2 regions of the Aestuariirhabdus haliotis genome follow, and region 2 is predicted to be linked to the other one. Evidence: predicted binding sites of a transcription regulator. Region 2 holds the regulator's gene; the other holds the start of a gene.

Region 1 (7,834 bases), on a different contig from region 2:
ACCTGATTCACCGCCTGAACAATTTCGGCCAGGGTAACACCCGGTTCAAACAGGAACATTTTATTGTTTTCTTGTTGTACATCGATATTGCTTTGCGGAGTAACTACCGTTTCTCCGGCACCGAAAGCATTTGGCTGACTCACCTCGGCTTCTTCGGTGATAGAAACCACCATGCTGCCGTGGGTTACTGCCGCTGGAGACACCCTTACGTTTTTCCCAATCACAATGGTACCGGTACGTGAGTTGATAATAACTTTGGCTGAGGATTCACCTGGCGTTACCTCAAGATTCTCCAATACCGACATATAGGTGACACGCTGAGACCGATCCGTTGGTGCGGTCACCTCGATAGAAGCACCATCAATGGCTTTCGCCACGCCCGGACCGACCAGCTGATTGATCGCATCACTCATGCGCTTGGCAGTAGTAAAATCGTACTGTTTTAAATTCAATACCAGCTTGTTTCCTCGCCCAAACGACGAATGAACACTACGTTCAACCAAAGCACCATTTGGAATTCGGCCGGCAGTAGGCACATTAATAGTTAAACTTGATCCATCCGCACCCTCCACGCCTAAACCACCAACAACCAGACTGCCCTGAGCAATGGCGTATACTTTGCCATCAATTCCTTTGAGCTCGGTCATCAATAAGCTCCCACCCCTAAGGCTTTTGGCATTACCCAGTGCAGAAACAGTGACATCAATTTTATGGCCAGGCTTGGCAAAAGGTGGCAGCTCACCATGAATAGATACCGCGGCTACGTTTTTCAATTTTGGGTTACTGCCCGGTGGCATTTTTATACCAAATTGCTGCAACATATTTTTAAAGGTTTGAATGGTAAATGGTGTCTGGCTGGTTTTATCACCACTACCATCCAAGCCTGTCACCAGACCATAACCCACCAACTGATTACTTCGCACACCAGAAATCGAAGCCAGATCCTTAATTCGTTCAGCCTGCACTGAACCCGCCATCAGTAAAAGAAACAGAACCAGAAGATATCGCTGAACTACTTTCATTGTCATTGCTCCACTCTTCCTAAAAAGGAAATGCCGGACTATTGAAGAGTTTGGTTAACCAACCCGCCTCATTCGAATCTGCCAGGCTTCCGGTTCCAGCGTAACTAATTCTTGCATCTGCAATTTTTTGCGATGACACCATGTTATCGGTATCAACATCATCGGGGCGTACCAAGCCCGATATTCGAACGTACTCGTCCCCCTGATTAAGGGTGAGCCATTTTTCGCCGCGAATTTTCAGCAAGCCATTGGGTAACACTTCCGACACCGTGACCGTTATATTGCCGCGAAGACTGTTACTCTGACTACTTTCAGATTCCCCTTCATGCTCTCGAGTGGCGTCCAGGGTGGCAGCCACATCAAAACCAAACACATCTTTAAAGGTTTTACCAAACGCAGTTGGTTCACTAATAGACGCCGTTGTTTCTTTACTGAAGTCGGTATCGGCTTTCTTATTCGCCTGTGTCGATTCATCCAGCTGTACCGTGATGATATCGCCGACCCGGTAAGCCTTGCGATCGTCGTACAGTGAGAAGCCAAAACCCTCCTGGTAGAGAGAACCGCCATTAAATTCCGAGGCAATGGGCTGGGCAGGATAGGTCGGCGCAAATGCCGGATCATTTGGCAAAGCCGTAGGCGTCATGCAACCACCCAAAGAAAAGAAGCTCAGCAATAAAAGCAATCTGATTTTCATAGCAACATCGCCTCTTTAGCCTCGATTAAAGGTTCTGAGTCACGAACTGCAGCATACTGTCAGCAGTCGAAATCACTTTGGAATTCATTTCGTAAGCACGCTGGGTGGTGATCATATTCACCAGCTCTTCCACCACGTTTACGTTTGAATTTTCCAACGTACTCTGTTGAATTCGCCCTAACCCATCTTCACCGGGGACACCTTCTCGAGGCGCTCCGCTGGACCCGGTTTCGAGGAACAGGTTATTACCAATGGCTTGCAAGCCCGCTGGATTAATAAAATCCACGACCTGAATTTGCCCCAGTTCCTGGGGAGCCGGATCGCCCGGTGTGGTCACGGTGACAATGCCATCTTCACCTACTGTGTACGTGAGAGCATCTTCGGGAACGGTAATTCCGGGTTCTAGCGGATGACCGTTAACATTGACCACATCACCGTCCTCATTAAGGTGAAACTGGCCATTTCGGGTGTAGGCGATCGTGCCGTCGGGCGTCAAAATCTGGAAAAAGCCTCGACCGTTGATTGCCATATCCAGTGGCTGATCGGTTGTTTGCAAACTGCCTGAAGTAAATATTTTCTGAGTACCGGCTACACGAACACCCGTACCCAATTGCAACCCGGATGGCAAGGTGGTGTCCTGGGACGATTGCCCACCGGGCTGTCGTTGGATCTGATAGAGCAGATCTTCAAATTCCGCCCGATCCTTCTTGAAACCTACCGTGCTGACGTTAGCCAGATTATTCGCAATGGTATTGAGCTGCATATCCTGTGCGCTCAGTCCCGTTTTACTTACCCACAATGCCGGTTGCATGTTTTTCTCCCCACAGGGCTTCCGCCCTGCCTCACTTCAGTCCGCAAACTAGGTTGCTCAGTTATTGTCAAAAATCCGTCAGCTATGCAGACACTCCCTAGCTCTGCAAGAGTCGTTCCACTGATTTCTGATTTTCTTCCGCGGTGCTCATCATCTTCACCTGCACCTGAAACTGCTTCGCCAAACTCATCATCGAAATCATCTCGGAGACCGGATTAACGTTACTGGCCTCGAGAAATCCGGGCTCAAGAGTCACGTTCACATCGGGCACCACAGCGTCTTCATCTTTGATTCTGAATAAGCCATCGCTACCCTTCTCCAGGCGATTCAGATCGGGATTGACCAATAAAATTCGATCAACCTCCGCCAGAGCCTCTGGATTTTCTCCAGCACCTCGAATGGTAATGGTGCCGTCAGGAGCAATATCCATCTTATCGAATTCCGGTAATACAATCGGGCCACCATCACCGATAATGGTCAGGTTTTCCGAATTACGCAGGATGCCATCGGGATCGATGTTCAAATCACCGGTTCGGGTATAGACCGTTTCACCCTCTGCTGTTTGCGCCGTTATCCAGCCGTCTCCCCTCAAGGCCACATCCAAATCACGACCCGTCGATATCATGGTGCCCTGATTAAAGTTGGTACCTGGGTTTTCGGTCATGGCATAGGCTCGGGTCGGATGAGTCTCCCCCCAGACAGGCATCGACCGCGCCTGCTCGAAATCATTCTTAAATCCCGTCGTGTTGGCATTGGCCAGGTTGTTGGCATGAATAGTCTGCCCCAACATATTCTGCTTTGCGCCACTCATGGAAATAAATAATGCTCTGTCCATTGCTCTGTAACCCTGTAGGGAGCGGCAATCATTTGCTGCTCAAATTGTCTTACCTATAGAAAAAGCAAAGGCTATGCCCATTTACCCATAAAGCTCAAAATAAAACGTAACCTATTGTTTTTATTAAATTAAAATAAACAGAAAACCCAAACCAATCGAGTTTCAAGATTGAATTAATACCTAGGACGGCAAGGGTTTACCGCAACATTTATAGGGTATTGCCACACCCAATAGTGATAAGTATCCAGGCCACCTGCAGCAATAGGACAAAAAAACGCGACACCGCCAAAACGATGTCGCGCTTAATGACTACTGACCGAAGATGCAGGCTTAAATATTCAAAATGGTCTGGGTAACCGCATCGGAGGTTTCAATGGTTTTGGCATTGGCCTGATAGTTTCTCTGGGCAATAATCAGGTTCACCAACTCGTCAGAAAGTTCCACGTTAGAGGCCTCCAAAGCCCCTGCCTGCAATGCACCCAGGGTACCAGAACGTGGTGTGCCTATTACCTGATTACCAGATTCAAACGATTCGGCCCATTCCGTCTTGCCTAACGGACTCAAGCCCTCAGTATTGGCAAAATTGGCAAACACCACCTGCCCCTGAATACGACTTTGTCCATTAGTGTATCGAGCAAACAGGATGCCTTCGTCAGACACTTCAAGTCCTGCCAGTTGCCCGGTGCTGAAACCATCCTGACTAACACTCGTCACAGCAAAGGCACTGGAAAACTGGGTACTACCAGTCAAATCCAGATTATAACCGGTGGGTGAAACGGCTCCGTTCTGTGTACCGGTACTGTCACGTGGCTCCCAGCCAGCGAGCACCACTGGCGTGCCGGGTGCAGGTGCGGTCAACTGACCGGCTGCATCAAAGGTTAAAGCCTGCGTGAAAGGAGTAAATACGTTGGCCGCAGGGTTATCCGGTGGTGGGGTACCATCGGGCAAAGTACCATCAAAGTCCCGACCATCAATCAGAATATGCATATCCCAGGTATTAGCACCTGTTTTGACGAAGTACTGAGTCTGGATATGGGAATTACCCAGTGAATCGTAAACATTGACCGAGGTCGCCGAGTTGTAGGTTGCAGGATCCGTAGGGTCAAATGGAGCGATCGCAGGTACCACATCGCTGGAGTTAAGATTCAGTGTCTGAAGGACCGTACCTGTGGCTTGTGGGGATTGGTTGGTAGTATCTACCTGAAGATCGGTTAACACACCGGTTAATATTTGGCCGGTATTGTCAGCCGCATAGCCCTGCAAGTTTTTGCCAAAGTTATTGACGATAAACCCTTCTTTATCAGTGCCGAAATAGCCGGCACGGGTATACGTGGTTTCGCCGTTGTTATCCAACACAAAAAAACCATCTCCGTTAATCGCCATATCCAGACTGTTGCTGGTAAAAGTAATGCTGCCCTGAGTAAATTGCTGCCCAATATTAGCCAATAACACACCACTACCGGTCGCATTATCTGCTGTCCCCAAGGTTGATGCAGCGTACACATCTGCAAATTCCGCCCGCGATGATTTAAAGCCGATGGTGCTGGCATTGGCAATGTTGTTACCAGTCACCTCCAGCTCATTGCCGGCGGCACGGATACCACTCAAACCGATATTAAACGCCATGATTTATTCTCCTGATCGCTCGCGAGCGAATTACTCTTTGATCATCTGTACATCAGATAGCAACACTGAGCCCATGCCATCCAGATTCAATATAACGTCCCCGGTCCCAGCGGCACCGAGCGTAATGCTGTTAACATGTGCCGGTAACACGGTAGGCACTTGTTGGGATTTTCCGTCGATAGCAGCCTTAGCCTCGAATCGATACTCACCGGACGGCATAACATTGCCGTCGGCATCCTTGCCATCCCATTTAAATTCGATGTTACCCTTCTCTTTTGTGCCCAACGGAATCTGCTTCACCAGATCCCCCTGAGGGCTGTAAACATTGATGGTCAAATCTGGCGTGGAGGCAGGCAGCACCACTAGCCCTTCGGTTCCCCGGCCCGTTTCCACCTGGGTATTTTCCATGCCCAGCATAACGGTTCGGCCAACCAACGATGATGCTTGTAATGCCTGGCTCGATTGCATACCCGCGACAAAGTCCTGCATCGAGGTGTTCAGTTGTTCGACACCTTCGACCGTACTGAATTGCGCCAACTGGGCAATGAACTCACCATTTTCCTGGGGTTCCAACGGATTTTGGTTATTCATCTGAGCAACCAATAATTCCAGAAATTCATTTTTTCCCAGCTCATCATCCTTCTTCTGGTTCTCCTGCGAATTGGCAATGGAGTACTTATCCAGAGCGGATGTGCCTGTGGCTGCGGCTGCCGTGCTTAGTGTCATAGCGCTCTCCTTACTGTCCCAGGGTGAGGACCTTTTGCATCATGGTTTTAGCCGTATTCAAAACATCGACATTGGTTTGAAATGATCGCGATGCCGAGATCATGTCCGCCATCTGCTCCACGACATTCACGTTGGGGTAAAATACATAGCCATCTTCGTCAGCCATAGGGTGATTGGGGTCATAGCGCGCTTCCAGTTCTTGCTGGCTCTCGACCACGCCCAATACCCGAACACCCTGACCGACTTCCTTTGGCTGATCATCGAACAGCGAACCTTCCTGCTGAGCTTCGTTCAAGGCGTGGGCAAACACCGGGTAGCGTGCTCGATAGGTTTCATCAATGCTGCTACTGACTGTCTCTGCATTAGCAATGTTGCTGGATGTGGCGTTAAGACGAATGGACTGGGCACTCATGCCCGACCCGGCAATTGAAAAAACATTATTAAGCGACATGACTATTGTCCTTTTATGGCTGTACTTAAGCCTTTGAACTTGGAATTTAGAAAAGTGAAGCTGCTTTCAAAAGCGATCTTGTTCTGAGTGAACTCGGTGATTTCTCGCTGGGAATCGACGGTATTACCATCAACAGAAGGTTGGCTTGGCACCCGATATAACAGCTCAGTATCAGCCGTTTCATCAATAAAGCCGGATACATGCTGTTGATGAGTTCGGCTTAACTTTTGCTGCCCTTCTGTATCTTGCACTCCCTCTTGCTGCTTCATCACTGAGGCAAAATCAACATCACGAGCTTTAAACCCCGGGGTGTCTGCATTGGCAAGATTATTGGCCAGCACCTCGGCTCTTTGAGCCCGAAACTCAAGCGCTTGAGGGTGGATACCTAATGCCCTGTCAAAACTGATCGCCATGCTATGCCTCTATTCTGAAATCATTTTCGTCAGAAAGTTAATAGCAAGGCACATGCCAGAAATTTTTTTCCTTTATATTCAACAAGTTAGAATAAAAGCAACTAATCAGGGATGCCAAAGCGGCAATCTCTTTCCTCACAAGAGGCAACTCGGCTTCGCTTGTTGCCGCTTGCCATGCAGTGCTCGGCACTATCTGCCCAAGGAGCTCTATCAACTGGAATAAACAGGCAGGCGCACAGGCCCAGGATCGTCAAGAATCAGGTAAATGAAGGGCATGGAAAGATTGTAAACCTCAAAGGCTGAATAGCCTTTGAGGTTTTAATTATTTAGCGATATACATTATGCCTGGGCGGCACTGAACCATTTCATAAAGGTGAGATAAACCATTGAGCGCCTCAGAAGCACCAAGAAACAGGTAACCTCCAGGTTTCAGGCTGGCATGGATGCGGGTCAAAATATCCCGTTTAAAATCAGCGGAGAAGTAGATCAAAACATTACGGCAAAACACAATATCGAACTTACCCAGTGTTACGTAACTGTCCTGAAGATTGATGGCACGAAAATCGATTCGCTGCTTGATATTGGGTTTGACCTGCCAGCGCTTGCCCTCCAGGGGAATAAAGTGTTTCTGCAGGCGGTCATCTGACAATCCTCTGCCTAGCGCCAGGGTGTCATACTCCCCCAGTTTGGCTTCACCTAACACCTTACTGGACAGATCCGTAGCAATTATCTGCACGCCCCCCCGCAAAAGGCCAAGATTACTCTTTTCAAATTCATCGATAGCAATACTCTGGGAATAGGGCTCCTGACCGGAAGAGCAGGCCGCCGACCAGATACGCAGCCTCTGGCCAGGGTAGCGCTTGGCCAGATCGGGCAAAATGGTTTTCTTCAAGACCTCAAAAGGATAGCTATCACGAAACCAGAGGGTCTCATTGGTCGTCATCGCATCGACAACTTCACCCTTAAGCTTGCCCCGGGGCTGCGCCCCAATGCGCTTGACCAACTCGCTCAGTGTATCGATTTCATTGTTTGCCAGTATCTTACGAAGCCGGCTTTTCACCAGGTACTCTTTATTTTTACCCAGTACTATGCCGCAAGCTTTTTCAAGGAATTCACTGAAAACCTCAAAATCCCCCGCTGGGGCAGCTCTGCCCTGAGTTGATCCAAACTCGGCCAACGTATTACTCCTCTAAATCGAATTAATGCGCATTAATGGGTTTCGATTTGAAAACGCTTTATAACACTGCCAGCTAGAT
Region 2 (7,834 bases):
TTGACCTTGTAACAGTATCTTCCTTTGTTTGAATAGCCTGGTAGCCTAATGACCCAACCCAATAGCTTCAAAGCCTCCGGCCTGCGTACCGTACGCATGGAACAGGAAGCCATAGCCCAGCTAGAACAGCGAATCGATGCCGACTTTGAGCAAGCTTGCGAACTATTGATCAACTGCCGCGGGCGCATCGTCGTGGTAGGAATGGGAAAATCCGGCCATATTGGCACTAAAATAGCTGCCACCCTGGCCAGCACCGGCAGCCCCGCATTCTTCGTTCACCCAGGAGAAGCAAGCCACGGTGACATGGGCATGATTACCGCCGATGATGTGGTTATCACCCTGTCCAATTCCGGTAACACTGGCGAGATGGTCACCCTGATCCCCCTACTCAAACGGCTTGGGGTACCCATGATTAGCATGACAGGTAACCCCGACTCTGCCTTAGCTCAAGCGGCCAACGTCAACCTTGATACCAGCGTTAAAGAAGAGGCCTGCCCGCTCAACCTGGCACCAACATCCAGCACTACCGTAACTCTGGTGATGGGGGATGCCCTGGCCATCGCCCTGCTGGAACACCGAGGTTTTAGCGCCGAAGACTTTGCTTTTTCCCACCCGGGCGGCTCTTTGGGTCGCCGCCTGCTGTTAAAAGTGGACGACATCATGCACAGCGGCGAACGCCTCCCCATTGTCAATGAAAACACATTGCTGCGAGACGCCCTGCTGGTGATGACTCAAAAAGGTTTGGGAATGACCGCGATTGTATCCGCTGCAGGAACCCTGAGCGGCGTCTTTACCGACGGTGACTTGCGTCGCTCGCTGGATCACGAACTCAACATGGCGACGACCTCCATCGATGACGTCATGACCCGGCACTGCAAAACCATCACCCTTGGTATGCTGGCCGCTGAAGCGGTCCATATCATGGAAGAAAGCAAAATCAACGGCCTGATTGTCATCGATGATAACGACAAACCTGTCGGGGCGCTTAACATGCACGATCTGTTAAAGGCAGGAGTCGTTTGATGTTCAGTCAGTACGAAGAAAAAGCCAAACAGGTTCGTCTGGCTGTTTTTGATGTCGATGGCGTACTCACCAACGGCCAACTGTTGTTCAGCGAAAACGGCGAGGAGCTCAAAGCGTTCTCCACCCTCGATGGGCAGGGAATCAAGATGCTGCAACGCGCCGGTATTGAAACGGCTATTATCACCGGCCGCACCTCGCAACTGGTTGCCCGGCGCGCAAAAAACCTGGGCATCTCACACCTGGTTCAGGGTCGCGAAGACAAACTGATCGCCCTGAAAGAACTTCTGCCCAGCCTTCAGCTGGAGCTGCATCAGGTGGCGTACCTGGGCGACGATCTGCCCGACCTCGCGGCCATCCGTCACGTAGCCCTGGGCGCCGCCGTGGCCAATGCCCACAGCTTTGTAAAGCAACACGCCATCGCCGTGACCCAATCCTCAGGTGGTCAGGGCGCAGCCCGTGAATTTTGCGACGCCCTGCTTGCCGCTCAGGGTAAGTTACAAAGTGCCCTCGATAGTTACCTGTGAGTGATTCATGATTAGAGCTGTCCTGGTTACGTTGTTATGTGGAGTGTTATTTGCCTACGCCGGCTTGTATCTTTACGAGAACACACCACTTCGCCAGACACTCGCACCGCCCAATATCGACCCTCGTGAGCGCCAGGAAGTGGACTTCTACCTGGATAATGCCCAGGTGACCCGATTTAACGAACTGGGTAAACCCGATCATCGCCTCAAAGCTGAACGAGTAAACCACTTCCCCCACAACGATACGACCATGATTCGTGAACCCCGTGTTATTTTGATACGCGACATGGGTGAACGCCTCATCAGTGCGCGCTCGGGAAAACTGTTACCTGGCAACGAAGACCTGGAACTCTGGGACGATGTCAGCATGACCATGCTATCCAGAGAAGGCCTGGAAACAGGCCGCCTTGATACCGATTTCATCACTCTATATTCTGAACAACAACTGGCCGAAACCAATCGACCGGTCGTTATTACCTCTCCCGAAGGGATCACTCATGCTGTGGGAATGAAGGCCCACCTCAACCAGGACCGCGTTCAATTACAATCGAACGTCAGAGGCATCTATGAGCACCACTAAACCCTTACTTGTTCTCTTATTCTCTACCCTTCTGGCCAGCACGGGCGCACAAGCCCTGCCAGAAGACCAGGAACAACCGATTCGCATTAAAGCGGACAAGGCCGATATCGACGAAGGAGCCGGACGAGCCATCTACACAGGCAGTGTCACCATGGACCAGGGCTCGATTCATATTACCGGCGATAAAGTCACCATCTACACCAAGGCGGGTGCGGTGACTCGCATGGTAGCGGAAGGCACACCAGCTCATTACCAGGAAAAACCGGCTGTCGATAAAGAGATTATCAAGGCCTATGGCAATACCATCGATTACGCCATCGCCAAAGACAAAGTCAAGCTGATCAAGAACGCCAAACTGTTTCAGGAGGGCAACTCCTTTACCGGCGATGTCATTCATTACAATATGAAAACCCAGGCGGTCAACGCCCAGGGTGCCACCAGTCGCACCGGAAAGAACCGTGTCGAGATGGTCATTCAACCCAAGAGCAAGCAGTAAGCGATCTATGGCAACCCTGAAAGCACTTCACCTGGCAAAGAGTTATCGTGGCCGGCACGTCGTCGAAGACATTTCGATCAGCATCAACAGCAATCAGATTGTAGGGTTGCTGGGACCCAATGGCGCCGGCAAGACGACCAGCTTTTATATGATTGTTGGCCTGGTTCAGTCGGACAACGGCCAAATCCTGATGGACGGCGAAGATATCACGCGTCTGCCCATGCACGGTCGGGCCCGCAAAGGCATAGGTTACCTGACTCAGGAAGCCTCAATCTTCCGCAAGCTGACTGTCACCGAAAATATTCTGTCGATCTTAGAAACCCGCAAGGACCTCAATCGCAAGCAACGCCTGGCCAAACTGGAGGAGTTGCTCAACGAGTTTCATATCTCTCACCTTCGAGATAGCAAAGGCATCAGTCTGTCCGGTGGTGAACGACGCCGGGTCGAAATTGCTCGGGCACTGGCGACTGAACCCGCTTTTATTTTGCTCGACGAACCCTTTGCCGGGGTAGATCCTATCTCTGTCAATGACATCAAGGATGTCGTCCGTCATTTACGTGACAAAGGTATCGGGGTTCTGATTACCGACCATAACGTGCGCGAAACCCTCGATATCTGCGAGCTCGCCTACATTGTCAGCGAAGGCAAAATCATTGCAGAGGGCGATGCCCAAGCCATTCTGAGTAACCAAAAGGTGAAAGACGTTTATCTCGGACACCAGTTTCGAATATAGGCATTCGGAGTACTTCGGCTCTATAATAGACGCCATGCAAGATTTTTGCCGGTGCAAGAGGCTACCGGGGTAACCCATGCGAGGAGTAGGCAGTATATGGACCGGACATTGTATTATCTATGAAACCATCCCTAGTCCTGAAAATGGGCCAGCAGCTGACGATGACGCCTCAGCTGCAACAAGCCATAAAACTTCTGCAGCTCTCTACCCTGGATCTTCAACAGGAGATTCAGCAAGCCCTCGAATCTAACCCTATGCTCGAGGCCGAAGACGGCCTGGAAGAACCCAGCTCAAAGCAAGATGAAGCCCGTGACGGTACGGAATTCGATATTAAAGCCGAATCAACCGCTCTCAATGAAGGTGAGCAACGCCAGCAGGAACAACAGAGCAGCGAGAGCGCCAATAACGAGAACGAGGTTCTTTCCGACGACTGGCAGGACAACATCCCCAATGATCTGCCAGTAGATTCTGCCTGGGACGATGTCTATCAATCGAGCTTACCTGCTTCTTCAGCCCCATCGGACAACGATGACTACAATCCAGCGGCGCGTGCCAGCACGGTGGATTCACTGCAATCCCATCTCGAATGGCAGCTTAACCTGACTCCAATGAGCGATACCGATCGTGCCATTGCGATCACTATCATCGACGCTCTTGAAGAGGATGGTTACCTTGGCTGCAGCTGCGAGGAGCTGCTCGACAGCATCGATGCCGATCTGGAGATTGAGCTTGATGAGATCGAAGCCGTACTTCGCCGGATACAGCAGTTCGATCCTGTAGGGGTCGCTTCGCGCTCCCTGAGCGAATGTCTGCTGATCCAGCTGGCCCAACTTCCGAGCGACACTCCCCACCTGAAACCGGCCGCTCTGGTGGTTGAAAAACATATCCACCTTTTGGGCAACCATGACTATGCTCAACTGATGCGCAAAGCACGCCTCAAAGAACCCGAACTCAAAGCGGCAATCGAGCTGATCCAGACCCTGAACCCCAAGCCTGGAGCCAGTATCGAAAGCAGCGAGCCCGAATATGTCATTCCCGATGTAACGGTCAGAAAGGTCAACGAGCGCTGGATTGTTGAACTCAACTCGGATGCCATGCCCCGTGTACGGATTAACTCGGGCTACGCCTCCCTCGTCAAGCGAGCCGATAACAGCGCCGACAACACCTACTTGAAAAACCACCTGCAGGAAGCCCGCTGGTTCCTTAAAAGCCTGCAAAGTCGCAATGAGACCCTGATGAAAGTCGCCACCCAGATTGTCGAACACCAACGCGGCTTTCTGGATTATGGCGAAGAAGCCATGAAACCGTTGGTTCTGCATGATATTGCGGAAGCCGTCAGCATGCATGAATCGACCATATCCCGGGTCACAACGCAAAAATACATGCACACCCCAAGGGGCATCTTTGAGCTGAAGTATTTCTTCTCCAGCCATGTCAGCACGGCCAGTGGTGGGGAATGCTCCTCCACCGCCATTCGTGCGATTATCAAGAAACTGGTTGCCGCCGAGAACCCAAAAAAACCATTGAGCGATAGTAAAATAGCCGGTCTGCTTGCCGAGCAAGGAATTCAGGTAGCCCGCCGCACCATCGCCAAGTATCGAGAATCCCTGTCCATTCCTCCATCAAACGAAAGAAAACGTCTGGTATAGGTTATATTGATTAATAGCAACATAGAAATATCGAGTCTCGGATATGATCGAAACAGAGGCACACAGCTGAGCACGACATGGTGTCGGTTCAGTATCACGAAAAACCCATCTAGGAGAGAGACGCATGCAAATCAACATCAGTGGACATCATGTCGATGTAACAGAAGCTTTGCGTGAGTATGTAGCAACCAAGGTTGACCGTCTGGAAAGACATTTCGACACCATCACCAGCGTCAACGTCACCCTGAGCATAGAAAAAGAAGGGCAAAAAGCAGAGGCCAACCTCCATGTTCGCGGTGCTGACATCCACGCCACTGCTGTCCATGACGATATGTATGCCGCCATCGACATGCTGGCCGACAAACTGGATCGTCAGCTGATGAAACACAAGGAAAAGAACCTCTCTCGTTAATATTCTCCATGAACCTGACAACCCTCCTAAGCCCCGACCGCAGCCTTTGTGCTGCGGAAGGCGGCAGCAAAAAACGCGTACTCGAAACCCTGGCGGAAACCATTGCCCAGGGCGCTCCGGAAATCTCGGCGGATAATCTTTTTAATGGCTTGATCGAGCGTGAACGACTCGGCAGCACCGGTTTTGGCAAGGGTATCGCCATACCCCACTGCCGACTCGAATCCTGCACCGCACCCATGGGAGCCCTATTAAAACTCTCCGATGGCATCGATTTTGATGCTATGGATGGCAATCCGGTGGATCTTATTTTCGCCCTTGTGGTACCCAACGAAGCTACCAACGAACATTTGGCTATCCTGCAAGAACTGGCGGGACGGCTGGACAATGCCAGCTATCGTAACAATCTTCGCCACGCAAAAGATGGCAGCGAACTCTACACCATCGCTATCGCGCCGATTGACTGAATCCCTCAGGTCACAGACCTGTCACTTACCAGCTGATATACTTCCACTAATTCAGTCAATGGACAGGTGGCTCGCTGCCTGTACTCAGTGGAAAAAGTGGCATGCGACTAGTCATAATCAGTGGACGATCAGGCTCAGGAAAAAGTAGTGCGTTACACGTACTGGAAGACCAGGGTTTTTACTGCGTCGATAATATGCCGGCTGGACTTCTGGGCTCTCTGGCCGCAGAAATCTCAGGGGAAGCAGAACTGCGTAATGCGGCGGTGAGTATCGATGCTCGTAATATGCATGCCGACCTCAAACGTTTCCCGGAAATCCTCAGCCAACTGAGCGAAAGCGGTGTTAACTGTGAGGTCATCTACCTGGATGCCGAACCCGCGACCCTCTTGAAGCGATTCAGTGAAACCCGCCGCCGGCACCCACTCTCCAACGATCAATGTTCATTAGAAGAAGCAATACTGGCCGAAAGTGAACTCTTGGCTCCGCTCAAAGACGAAGCCAAACTGACTCTGGATACCAGCTCCCTGTCGCTTCACGAACTGCGTGACCTGATTCGCACGCGCGTAGCCCAACGTAACAACGATAGCCTGGCGTTGCTGTTTCAGTCCTTCGGCTTCAAACGCGGCATCCCAATTGATGCCGATTACGTATTTGATGTACGCTGCTTACCCAACCCCTATTGGGTTCCTCATCTCAGGGGGTTTAGCGGGTTGGAAGAACCCGTACAGACCTTTTTGGCCGATCAACCTGAAGTACAGGGAATGCTGTCCGATATAGGTGACTTTGTCGATCGCTGGCTGCCCGCTTTCGAGGCAGGCAACCGAAGCTATCTGACGGTTGCCATCGGTTGTACCGGCGGACACCATCGCTCGGTATATCTCAGTGAGCAGCTGGCCAACAGCTTTAGCGACAAAATCAAGAATGTTCAGGTTCGTCACCGCGAGCTTCACACCACACAAAAATAACAATGTGAACCAACATGATCGACACCAGGATAACTATTATCAATAAACTCGGTCTGCATGCACGGGCCGCCTCCAAGTTTGTTACCACCGCTTCCGCTTATGGCAGCGCCATCGAGGTAGGCCACGACGGCAAGATGGTTGACGGCAAGAGTATTATGTCAGTGATGCTACTGGCGGCGAGCCAGGGCACCGAACTTATTCTGCGGATTGACGGTGACGACGAAGAGCGGGCTCTGGAAGCCATTACCGAACTGGTTAACGACTTCTTCGGGGAGGGCGAATAGCCCTCCTGCTCCTATCAGGATCACATAACGGACTAATCCCCACCAACCGTCATACCTTCCAGCAAAATTGAGCCTGACTGTACATTACCCCGCCGATCAACGTCGTTTCCAACCGCAACCAGATTGGCGAACATATCTTTCAAATTACCAGCGATGGTAATTTCAGACACGGGATACTGGATGATGCCATTCTCGACCCAGAAACCACTGGCACCTCTTGAATAATCACCCGTGACCAGATTCACCCCTTGCCCCATAAGCTCAGTGACCAGTAGCCCTCGATCCATTTTCTGCAAGAGCTCACCGGCCCCCAGACCACTGTCACTGATACGCAGGTTATGTGCCCCACCGGCATTGGCGGTCGATGTCATACCGAGCTTACGCGCCGAGTAGACGCCAAGCAGGTAGCTGCACAGAACGCCATCACGAACAAAGTCCTTGGCATAGGTCGCCAGACCATCGTTATCGAATGAGGCACTTGCCATACCTCCGCGCAACAGAGGCTCCTCGTAGATACGCACAAACTCGGGAAACAGGGGCTTATCCAGATGCCCCAGCAGGAAACTGGCCTGTCGATACAAACTGGAACCACTGATCGCACCCAACAGATGCGACAGCAACCCTCCGGCGATTTCGGCGGCAAACAGCACCGGCACCTGTTCCGTCTTAGGCTTTCGCGGGTCCAGGCGTCGAAGCGTTCTGTC

Evidence for each region. Region 2 encodes sigma-54, which starts transcription at its own class of promoters, with help from an activator protein. Its sites were predicted from a motif close to TGGCACNNNNNTTGCTNT; they were not measured.
Region 1: flgB (flagellar basal body rod protein FlgB) is a predicted target of sigma-54. The motif match lies at 6,619-6,636, and genes of this name have one in related genera.

The regions. Positions count from the first base shown of each region.
Region 1 is NZ_JAKSDZ010000002.1:276,606-284,439, forward strand. Features, by position in the region: gene MIB40_RS03155 (flagellar basal body P-ring protein FlgI) at 1-1,028, opposite strand, end outside; gene flgH (flagellar basal body L-ring protein FlgH) at 1,042-1,716, opposite strand; gene flgG (flagellar basal-body rod protein FlgG) at 1,742-2,527, opposite strand; gene MIB40_RS03170 (flagellar basal body rod protein FlgF) at 2,625-3,362, opposite strand; gene flgE (flagellar hook protein FlgE) at 3,693-4,988, opposite strand; gene MIB40_RS03180 (flagellar hook assembly protein FlgD) at 5,019-5,714, opposite strand; gene flgC (flagellar basal body rod protein FlgC) at 5,725-6,165, opposite strand; gene flgB (flagellar basal body rod protein FlgB) at 6,168-6,578, opposite strand; gene MIB40_RS03195 (CheR family methyltransferase) at 6,901-7,755, opposite strand; gene MIB40_RS03200 (chemotaxis protein CheV) at 7,788-7,834, opposite strand, start outside.
Region 2 is NZ_JAKSDZ010000008.1:18,807-26,640, reverse strand. Features, by position in the region: gene MIB40_RS07840 (calcium/sodium antiporter) at 1-12, shown strand, start outside; gene MIB40_RS07835 (KpsF/GutQ family sugar-phosphate isomerase) at 49-1,023, shown strand; gene MIB40_RS07830 (KdsC family phosphatase) at 1,023-1,547, shown strand; gene lptC (LPS export ABC transporter periplasmic protein LptC) at 1,555-2,127, shown strand; gene lptA (lipopolysaccharide transport periplasmic protein LptA) at 2,114-2,623, shown strand; gene lptB (LPS export ABC transporter ATP-binding protein) at 2,631-3,356, shown strand; gene MIB40_RS07810 (RNA polymerase factor sigma-54) at 3,476-5,005, shown strand; gene hpf (ribosome hibernation-promoting factor, HPF/YfiA family) at 5,130-5,417, shown strand; gene ptsN (PTS IIA-like nitrogen regulatory protein PtsN) at 5,426-5,881, shown strand; gene rapZ (RNase adapter RapZ) at 5,983-6,846, shown strand; gene MIB40_RS07790 (HPr family phosphocarrier protein) at 6,861-7,130, shown strand; gene pmbA (metalloprotease PmbA) at 7,163-7,834, opposite strand, start outside.